DNA from 3 places in the Ureibacillus sp. FSL W8-0352 genome. Region 1 is predicted to be linked to each of the others. Evidence: predicted binding sites of a transcription regulator. Region 1 holds the regulator's gene; each other region holds the start of a gene.
The links. Region 1 encodes LexA, which represses DNA repair genes until DNA is damaged. Its sites were predicted from a motif close to CGAACATATGTTCG; they were not measured.
Positions count from the first base shown of each region.

Region 1 (3,291 bases):
TGTGCATATAGAGTACCCGCTTGTGTAGATAAAGTTGAAACATGTGCGAATAGGGTGTCTGCTTGTGTAGATAGGGTGGCAACTTGTGCGAATAGAGTGTCCGCTTGTGTAGATAAGGTGGCAACTCGTGCGGATAGGGTGTCTGCTTGTGTAGATAGGGTACCAACTTGTGCAGATAGAATGTCCGCTTGTGTAGATAAGGTGGCAACTCGTGCGGATAGGTATCCGCTTGTGTAGATAGGGTACCAACATGTGCAGATAGAGTGTCTGCTTGTGTAGATAAAGTTGAAACATGTGCGAATAGAGTGTCTGCTTGTGTAGATAAGGTGGCAACTCGTGCGGATAGGGTGTCTGCTTGTGTAGATAAGGTGGCAACTCGTGCGGATAAAGTACTTGCTTGTGCAGATAGAGTGTCCGCTCGTGTAGATAAAGTTGAAACATGTGCGAATAGGTATCCGCTTGTGTTGATAGGGTACCAACATGTGCAGATAGAGTACCCGCTTGTGTAGATAGAACAGCCACTTGTGCGAATAGAGTACTTGCTTGTGTAGATAGAACAGCCACTTGTGCGAATAAAGTGCAAATAATACCAACATGTGTGTATAAAAGGGGTGTCCACTTGAGCAGATAAAAAAAACAACATGTTTAGAGTGCCCACTAGTGTAGATAGAGTATTCTTGTGCGAAAAGGGTGCCCACTTGCGCAGATATGAAGTATCAGGAGCAAATAATTCGTTTCGCTTGTGTAAAGATTCACAATTATGCAAAGAGTCTCCTATAAAATGAATACTCAAAAAATACCAAAATATTCCTATACAATTCAAATATAATAAAATATATTACATAATATAATGGCAAGGGGGATGACTATATGAAACCAATTATAGGTATAACAATGGATTGGGAGGGGGGAACATATCGGGTAAATGATTCATACGTGCAAGCCGTTCTCAATGCAGGTGGAATTCCAATTTGCCTTCCTTATATTTCAGAAGAAGATGGAGAACAATTGATAAATAAAATCGATGGATTATTGCTCACAGGAGGAGGAGATATCAATCCCATTTTTTTTGGTGAAGAACCGCTTCCAAAATTGGGGAGAGTTGTAACAAAGCGTGACGAAAGGGAAATTCAATGGACAAAGATTGCACTTCAACGAAATATCCCGATTCTTGCAATTTGCCGTGGATTGCAAGTGTTAAACGTAGCGCTAGGTGGGACAATTATCCAAGATATTTACTCACAAAATGAAAAAGAAATTCTTCTGCATACCCAAAATTCTCATCGTTCCGAAACATCCCATTTTGTTCATCTTCAAGATAAGTGTAAATTGCAGCAAGTTGTAAGCTCCACAAAAATAGCAGTGAATTCCTTCCATCATCAAGCTGTAAAAGAAATTGCAGAAGACCTGACAATTGTCGGAGTGGCTAGCGACGGTATCGTGGAAGCGGTAGAACATAAAACTTCACCATTTTGCATCGGTGTTCAATGGCATCCAGAAGAGCTGGCTTTTAATGGTGAGGAAGGAGCAATAAAATTATTCAAAGCATTTGTTGCTGCTTGTACAAAAGAATAATAATGAAGAAAACTCGCATTCAGATGAATAGTTTGCGAGTTTTTCTAGTAATTAATGAAATTTTCTATATAAACCAACTACAATTCCTAAAATCGTGACATTATCGACAATGATTGGTTCCATAGAAGAGTTTTCAGGTTGTAAGCGGAAATAATTCTTTTCTTTATAAAATCGTTTCACAGTCGCTTCATTTTCTTCCGTCATGGCAACTACAATTTCTCCGTTGTTTGCAGTAGATGCCTTTTTCACAACGACGTAATCTCCATCTAAAATACCGGCTTCAATCATCGAATCTCCCATTACTTCTAGCATGAACAGCTGATCTTCACTTGTTCCGTATGTAGCAGGTAGCGGAAAATATTCTTCTATATTTTCAATCGCTGTAATTGGACTACCAGCAGTTACTCTACCGACTAATGGCACATGGACAACTGGCTGTTTTTGAACCACTTCGTCACTATCCAATATTTCTATTGCTCGAGGTTTAGTAGGATCTCTCCGAATATATCCTTTTTGTTCTAGGCGCGTAAGGTGACCGTGTACTGTTGAGCTAGAGGCAAGCCCAACTGCTTCACCTATTTCGCGAACGGATGGAGGATACCCTTTTGCTCGAACTTCCTCTTTTATAAATTCTAAAATATCCTTTTGTCTTTTTGATAATTTCTCCATGTTGGTCACCTCTAATGTGAATAGTTTTACATATTTTACATATAGTATAACAGCACATCTCGAACAATGCAAACACAAGTTCGAAAAACCTATTGACAAAAACGTACGTTCGTATTATATTAAGAACAGATATTCCGAACAAACATTCGAGAAAAGGGGAACGGAAAATGAGTTGGTTAGAGAAGAATCATTATATTAAAATTCTATCTATTGTAACATTACTCATTATTGCTTATATTTTCATTACAGATGATGGAGATATGACGTTTGAACAAATTACAATTAAAGAAGGCGATACGCTTTGGACATTAGCAGAGCGCTATAAAGGATATATGACGACGGAGGAATGGATTCGAACAGTAGCGAAGGAAAACAACATCAACGTTGATTATATCATTGCAGGTGAGACATTAATGATTCCTATTCCGAAAGATGCAATCTATATTGCGATGAATGAAGAAGAAATTCAATCAATAAAGGTAGCTGTAAAAGACAATGAAAGAAAATAAAGCGGTTATATATGCAAGGGTAAGCACTGAAAAAAACGAGCAAGAAACTTCATTAGAACGACAAAAAGAGGAACTCTCAATCTATGCCCAACAATTAGGGTTTCAAGTAGTCAATATTTTCGAAGATCAACATAGCGGATATGATGTAAACCGAGAAGGGTTGCTCGAAATGATGGATTATATTGTGGAACACAATATTGGAAGTGTTTTCGTTCAAGATGAAACGCGTTTAGGCCGTGGACATGCCCGCGTTGCAGTATTGCATTTGCTAAAAAAAAGCGATATAGAAATATTTTCTCTTAATGATGCCGGTCCATTAACAATGAATGAAATGGATACGATGCTGTTAGAAATTTTAGCTATTGTTGAAGAATATCAGCGGAAAATACATAATGCCAAAATAAAACGAGGAATGCGTCGAGCAGTGGAAAACGGATATCGCCCTGAACGGAATTTTAAAAATAAACATAAACGTGAAGGGAGAGAACGGATTGATGTTCCGATTGAAGAAGTTGTCAATTTACGGGAAAAGGGGTTA
Region 1 is NZ_JBBOQT010000001.1:258,165-261,455, forward strand. Features, by position in the region: gene NST98_RS01300 (hypothetical protein) at 264-509, shown strand; gene NST98_RS01305 (gamma-glutamyl-gamma-aminobutyrate hydrolase family protein) at 871-1,575, shown strand; gene lexA (transcriptional repressor LexA) at 1,627-2,244, opposite strand; gene yneA (cell division suppressor protein YneA) at 2,412-2,753, shown strand; gene NST98_RS01320 (YneB family resolvase-like protein) at 2,740-3,291, shown strand, end outside.

Region 2 (3,291 bases), 3.1 Mb from region 1:
CTTTCTAAAAAATTGGAAATTTCATAGTCTTATTATCATAATAATGAGAAAACGGAATAAAATCAATAAAAATTTGGAATATACAGAAAAAACTGACAAAATTTATTTTTGGGCGTTTTTTGGCGTCCAAAATTTAATTTTTACCCCTTTTCTAACGTTGGATGGAGGCAATATTCAACACATAAGTAATTTTCACACCTAAATGAAATGGGAAATAAAGTAGAATTTCCTAATATTATACTGTGAGAGTTTTATTTTTCTAAATATATTGAAAATTAACCCCTGATTTTTTATAATAGAAAAAAGGAATCGGGGTGATGTCGATGGATAAAAATAATTCATACGCAGATTTTAGTGCAGCAGGTTCAAATCCAGTAGTAAACGATTCTGAAAAATTGTTAAATGAGATTTACGTAGATCTGTTTTTAAACAGATTACAAAGATTACATCGTATTGAGCAATTAAGGGAATTCATCGATCAAGCATTGGATGAAAGAAATGAAGAAGCGTTTTATAAGTATGTTGAAGAATTAATTGAATTGCAGGATTCATTGAATTAGGCATTTCCCATAAATGAGAAGTCGTCTATTGCACAAAAATATTCCATTAAAGAAGGAATATTTAGTTATTAAAAACAAAAAATATTGGCATATCAAGGTTTGAACAATGTTTACTTAAATTTTCAAATTGAATATTGGTGCATTTAAAATGAATGATTTTGGAGCTAAATGGGGCTATCTTTGGGGCTAAAAATATGGTGAGCGTGCCATGATGGTTTGAATGGATCGTATGATGCTTTTCTTGCCGAAAACAGGTGCGCGCCTTGTATAATTCCTTCGAAGATAGCCTTTTATTGTTCACCAAATATTATGCTCTACCAAACAAAAGGAAGCATCTCTTCTGTTTGGTGGTATTTTCTCTCAAATTCACTATATCCAAGAATGAGGTGTTTTTTTTCAAGGTAATTGTTGAAATCGATAAGAACCTAGAAGAGCCAGCAACCTTTAAAAAAATTAAGGATTATCTATTTATTCAAGTGAATAACCCCATAGAATTAGCGTGTCTCTTAAAACTGAGTCTTAGAGGGTATGAACAAACTATAATCTATTTACCAGAATTAAAGGTGATTGCTTGGGTAAATGAATTAATTGTTTCTCTATATTATCAAGATGAAAAATCTAGGAAGCTTATTGAGACGATTACTACAACTGAAGGATTATATTTAAGAAAAAAATAATGTTATTTATTATTTGAACTATTTTTAACTGCTTGCTGTCCAGAAAATGAAGTGCTCCCAATTAAGTAGAAAGAGAAAAATCATTTCTACTTAATAGGGGGCTTTTTATTATGTCTTTTTATAAAAATCCAAAGGAATTGATATTAAATAAACAATATACATTCAAAAAGTACTTTAAAGGAAAGTTTTGAAAATACGCAGCTATTGGTGAAGCTGTATTTGATTCTTATTTTTCTCAACGACAATATACAAAGGAACAAAAAATAAAAGCTGTGGAGATTATTTGTCTAGAGAGTATTCCCTACTCGATACGAAATCAATAAATTTCAGGGAGAAATATTTAATGAAATAGGTGGAAAAGTATATCAGTCCTGTGCGTTTGTGAGAAAAATAGTCGTTGTGAGATTCATAATATTCACAATTACATCCAAAAAATGCTATCTAAGTGTACTCGATTTAAGAATATACGTTCGCAAAATGAATGATATTTACAATTGGATATGCTAAAATAGTCATACGATATATTGGGAAAGGACGATTGACTATGGCCGATACTTTTGAACTGCATTCTTCTTATAAGCCGAGTGGCGATCAGCCAAAAGCGATTGAAAAGCTTGTACAAGGCATCAGAGAAGGGAAAAAGCATCAAACTTTGCTCGGGGCTACAGGAACTGGAAAGACTTTTACTATTTCGAATGTCATTAAAGAAGTTAATAAACCGACGTTGGTCATTGCTCATAATAAAACACTAGCCGGTCAATTATATAGCGAATTCAAACAATTTTTTCCGAATAATGCTGTAGAGTATTTTGTTAGTTACTACGACTATTATCAACCGGAAGCGTATGTGCCTCAATCGGATACATACATCGAAAAGGATGCCAGCATCAACGACGAAATCGATAAACTCCGACACTCTGCCACGAGCGCATTGTTCGAAAGAAGAGATGTCATCATCGTCGCATCGGTTTCATGCATCTATGGCTTAGGTAATCCAGATGAATATCGCGAGTTAGTCGTATCAATTCGTAAAGGAATGGAAATTGAGCGTAACCAGCTGCTCCGTCGACTAGTAGATGTTCAATATGAAAGAAATGATGTGAATTTTCAACGGGGAACGTTCCGAGTACGTGGAGATGTTGTGGAAATTTTCCCAGCCTCCCGAGATGAGCATTGCATTCGCATCGAATTTTTCGGTGATGAAGTAGATCGTATCCGAGAGGTAGATGCATTAACAGGAGAAATTATAGGAGAACGAAACCACGTAGCGATTTATCCTGCTTCCCACTTCGTAACTCGGGAAGAAAAAATGAAAAAGGCCATTGAAAACATTGAGAAAGAACTAGAAGAACAGCTTGAGAAATTTAGAGCGGAAGGAAAACTGTTAGAAGCACAACGTTTAGAACAACGAACAAAGTATGACTTGGAAATGATGCGTGAGATGGGCTTCTGCTCGGGAATTGAAAACTATTCCCGTCACTTAACATTGCGTGAGCCAGGGGCAACTCCGTATACGCTGCTTGACTACTTCCCTGATGATTTTTTAATCGTAATCGATGAAAGTCACGTTACATTACCACAAATTCGGGGAATGTATAATGGTGACCAAGCACGGAAACAAGTATTAGTAGATTATGGTTTTCGTCTGCCTTCAGCATTAGATAACCGTCCGTTGAAATTTGAAGAGTTTGAAAATCATATTCATCAAGCCATTTATGTATCCGCAACTCCTGGCCCATACGAGAAAGAGCATTGTTCCGAAATGGTGGAACAAATTATTCGACCAACTGGGCTTCTTGATCCAACAATTGACGTTCGTCCAATTGAAGGACAAATTGATGATTTAGTGGATGAAATTCAAAAACGCGCGAAGAAGAATGAGCGAGTACTTGTAACCACATTAACGAAAAAAATGGCAGAAGATTTAACGGATTATTTAAAAGAGATGGGAATTAAAGTCGAGTATCTTCACTCTGAAATTAAAACTCTCGAGCGAATTGAAATCATCCGTGAACTGAGAAAAGGTACCTTTGATGTGCTTGTGGGCATTAACT
Region 2 is NZ_JBBOQT010000001.1:3,311,638-3,314,928, forward strand. Features, by position in the region: gene NST98_RS16565 (IDEAL domain-containing protein) at 324-560, shown strand; gene NST98_RS16570 (hypothetical protein) at 905-1,237, shown strand; gene uvrB (excinuclease ABC subunit UvrB) at 1,782-3,291, shown strand, end outside.
Region 2: the regulator LexA is predicted to act here: its motif matches at 1,697-1,710, upstream of uvrB (excinuclease ABC subunit UvrB).

Region 3 (3,291 bases), 2.8 Mb from region 1:
TTTGTCTTCGTTCGAAGAGATAATCCGCCTCTTGCTAGGGAACATACCTCTACAATTTGTTATATTCGCCGAGGAGTTAATCCGCCGTCTTCTCAGACATACACACAACAAGCCGCGTCCTCCTTCTATTTCTTATGTCCACCAAGAAGTTGAGCTCTCTCAAGGGCCGTTCCTGCTTCTGTATAAGAAACCGCACGAAGCACAGCAGTGGGCCCTATTTTAGAGCGCAAAGTATCCATTACCGCGCCAAGTTTTCGCCTTTTCCATTTTTGCTGGTCAAAAAAACTTAATTGCATGGAGCGTTCCGTTTCAAGTTTAGAGAGACTGATAGCAAGTTGTCTTACAGGGCGTTCGGCATAAAACTCATCAAGCAATTCTTTGCATACTTCATAAATTTTCATCGTATCATTCGTTGGTTCATCGATTGTTCGGGAGCGATAAAATCCTCCTCCAAAGGCATCTTTGCTGTAATTCACACCAAGAGAAACCGTTCTTCCTACTTGATACGCTTCCCTTGCTCGCCGCGCCACATCTTCACACATTTCTAAAATGACGGTAAGAATTTCGCTGCGTGTGCGATAATCCCGCATAAGCACTTGCCCTTTGCCGAAGCTAATTTGCCCTTCTGCAAGTGGCGCACCAAGAGGGGATAAGTCAATTCCCCAAGCGTGATAGTACAATTGATTTCCTAAAATACCGAAGCGCTTTTCCAGCAGTTGTAAATCGGTTTGCGCTAAATCTCCTACTTTGAAAATGCCCATATTATTTAACGTTCGTTCCGTGCGGCGGCCAATTCCCCACATTTCAGAAAGGGGTGCCACAGGCCATAATTTTTTCGGAACATCTTCATACGTCCATTGAGCAAATTCTGTTTTCTTCGCCTCTAAATCAAGAGCTAGTTTTGCCATGAGCATATTCGGCCCCATCCCTACCGCACTCGGAATTTGAAACTGGCTATATATTCTTTCTTGAATGTATTTGGCAGTTTTTTCAGGTGGCCCCCAAAGTTTTTCCGTGCCTGTTAAATCAACAAAACTTTCATCAATGCTATATACATGAATCGCTTCTTTCGGTACGAATTGGTTAATTAAATTCGTAATCTCCATCGACATTTGCACGAAAAATTCCATTTTCGGTTCGAACAATTTAATGTCTGGATGTTTGGGTATTTCATAAAGCCGAGAGCCGGTTTTGATGCCAAAACGCTTCTTCATCGGTGGTGATGCAGCAAGCACGATACTGCCCTTTTGCTCAAAATTGCCCACCACCGCTATCGGCACTTCCATTGGATTTAAATTGTGAAGCATCGCCATGCAACTAGCATAAAAGCAACGCATATCAATGCAAATGATCGAACGGTTTGGGAGATGTTGATATAATTCTTCTGGGCTAAAGTTCGTGTAGTTGAATGTATTTATGCGCATACTTAGCCACCTCCCTATTTTATTATAAGAAGGGAACGTTTGTTCTATAACTCATTTTAAAACGAGACCATTGAGACGACAAGTGGGATTATGTGGAAATAGAAGGATAAGGTTGGGGATTGGATTGAGGATGTTACCTTCACAAGCGGACATGCTATTTAGACAAGTTGAGGGGTTATCTGCACAAGGGAACATTTTATCTGAACAAGTTGCCACGCTATCTGAACAAGCGGACGTGTTATCCGAACAAGTTGCCGCGCTATTCGAACAAGAGGACACCCTATTCGCACAAGTTGCCACGCTATCTGAACAAGAGGACGTGTTATCCGAACAAGTTGCCACGCTATCTGAACAAGCGGACACCCTATTCGCACAAGTTGCCACGCTATCTGAACAAGTGGACGTGTTATCCGAACAAGTTGCCGCGCTATCTGAACAAGCGGACACCCTATTCGCACAAGTTGCCACGCTATCTGAACAAGCGGACGTGTTATCCGAACAAGTTGCCGCGCTATCTGAACAAGAGGACGTGTTATCCGAACAAGTTGCCGCGCTATCTGAACAAGCGGACACCCTATTCGCACAAGTTGCCGCGCTATTCGAACAAGTGACACGCTATCCGAACAAGAGGACGTGTTATCCGCACAAGTTGCCACGCTATTCGAACAAGTGGACACCCTATTCGCACAAGTTGCCACGCTATCTGAACAAGCGGACACCCTATTCGCACAAGTTGCCGCGCTATCTGAACAAGCGGACGTGTTATCCGAACAAGTTGCCACGCTATCTGAACAAGAGGACACCCTATTCCTAAAGGCAGACAATCATACTAAGTGAAATCATGACTGAAGAGTACCGAAACGGTTGTACCTTCTTTTGTTTTGGAAGCAATATTCAACTATACCGAAAAACTGGTGAGTACCGAAACCCATCATTAAGAAAATTAACTGAGTTAATTATTCAACTATACCGAAAAACTGGAGAGTACCGAAACGGTTCGAGACTGGCGAATATCAAGAAAGTTGTTCAACTATACCGAAAAACTGGTGAGTACCGAAACATTGCTGTTTTGAACTCCAACATCATAAAAGTTCAACTATACCGAAAAACTGGAGAGTACCGAAACCCAATGCTTGACGCGCTTTTTCGCCATCATGTTCAACTATACCGAAAAACTGGAGAGTACCGAAACCTCAATTTTCATTATAGCAGAATCATAAAAAAACGTTCAGTACTCTGCAAAAAATTTTTTAAGATTAGGCGGAAACTTAGTGAAATCAATATCCCATTCAATCTCCAATAATTTTAAAATTACATACAGTACTACAATGTGTGTTCTGTGGATATCATTGAAATCTAATAAAAACTCCCCCTTTATGCCCACCTTATCCACAGACTTAACAATAACTCTTTCGTTTTCAAAAAATCCTCATTTTCGATTGGAATAGGAATAGTATTAAATACTTTTGATCTTAGCATTTCCACCCTTGCTTCATTAATCACTTGACCTTTTAAAATAAAATTGCTTCTTCCTTCCACATCATCAAGAATTGTGATGATAATCGCATAACAACCTCTATTCATTAATTGTTTTAGTATCAATAATAATTCCTCAATTTCTTGTTCATCCGCATACAATTCAGGTAGCTCAATAATAATTAGAAGTCGCTTTGTAATTTCCTTTTCTAATAGTAACTTTAAAGTAAGAAGTTTGGAATCAATAGGAGTTAGTATACCTTTATAACTTGATAAAATGAAGAAATCCTTTAAATTCGATTCATCAAACTCCTTTAATCTAAACTGTAAATCAAACTTTTCCAATATTGTTCTATTTATTATTTCCTCTTCCTCTTTAAGTACTTCCCAT
Region 3 is NZ_JBBOQT010000001.1:3,017,165-3,020,455, reverse strand. Features, by position in the region: gene NST98_RS15240 (Y-family DNA polymerase) at 126-1,424, opposite strand; gene NST98_RS15235 (hypothetical protein) at 1,555-2,238, shown strand; gene NST98_RS15230 (hypothetical protein) at 2,799-3,291, opposite strand, start outside.
Region 3: the regulator LexA is predicted to act here: its motif matches at 1,457-1,470, upstream of NST98_RS15240 (Y-family DNA polymerase).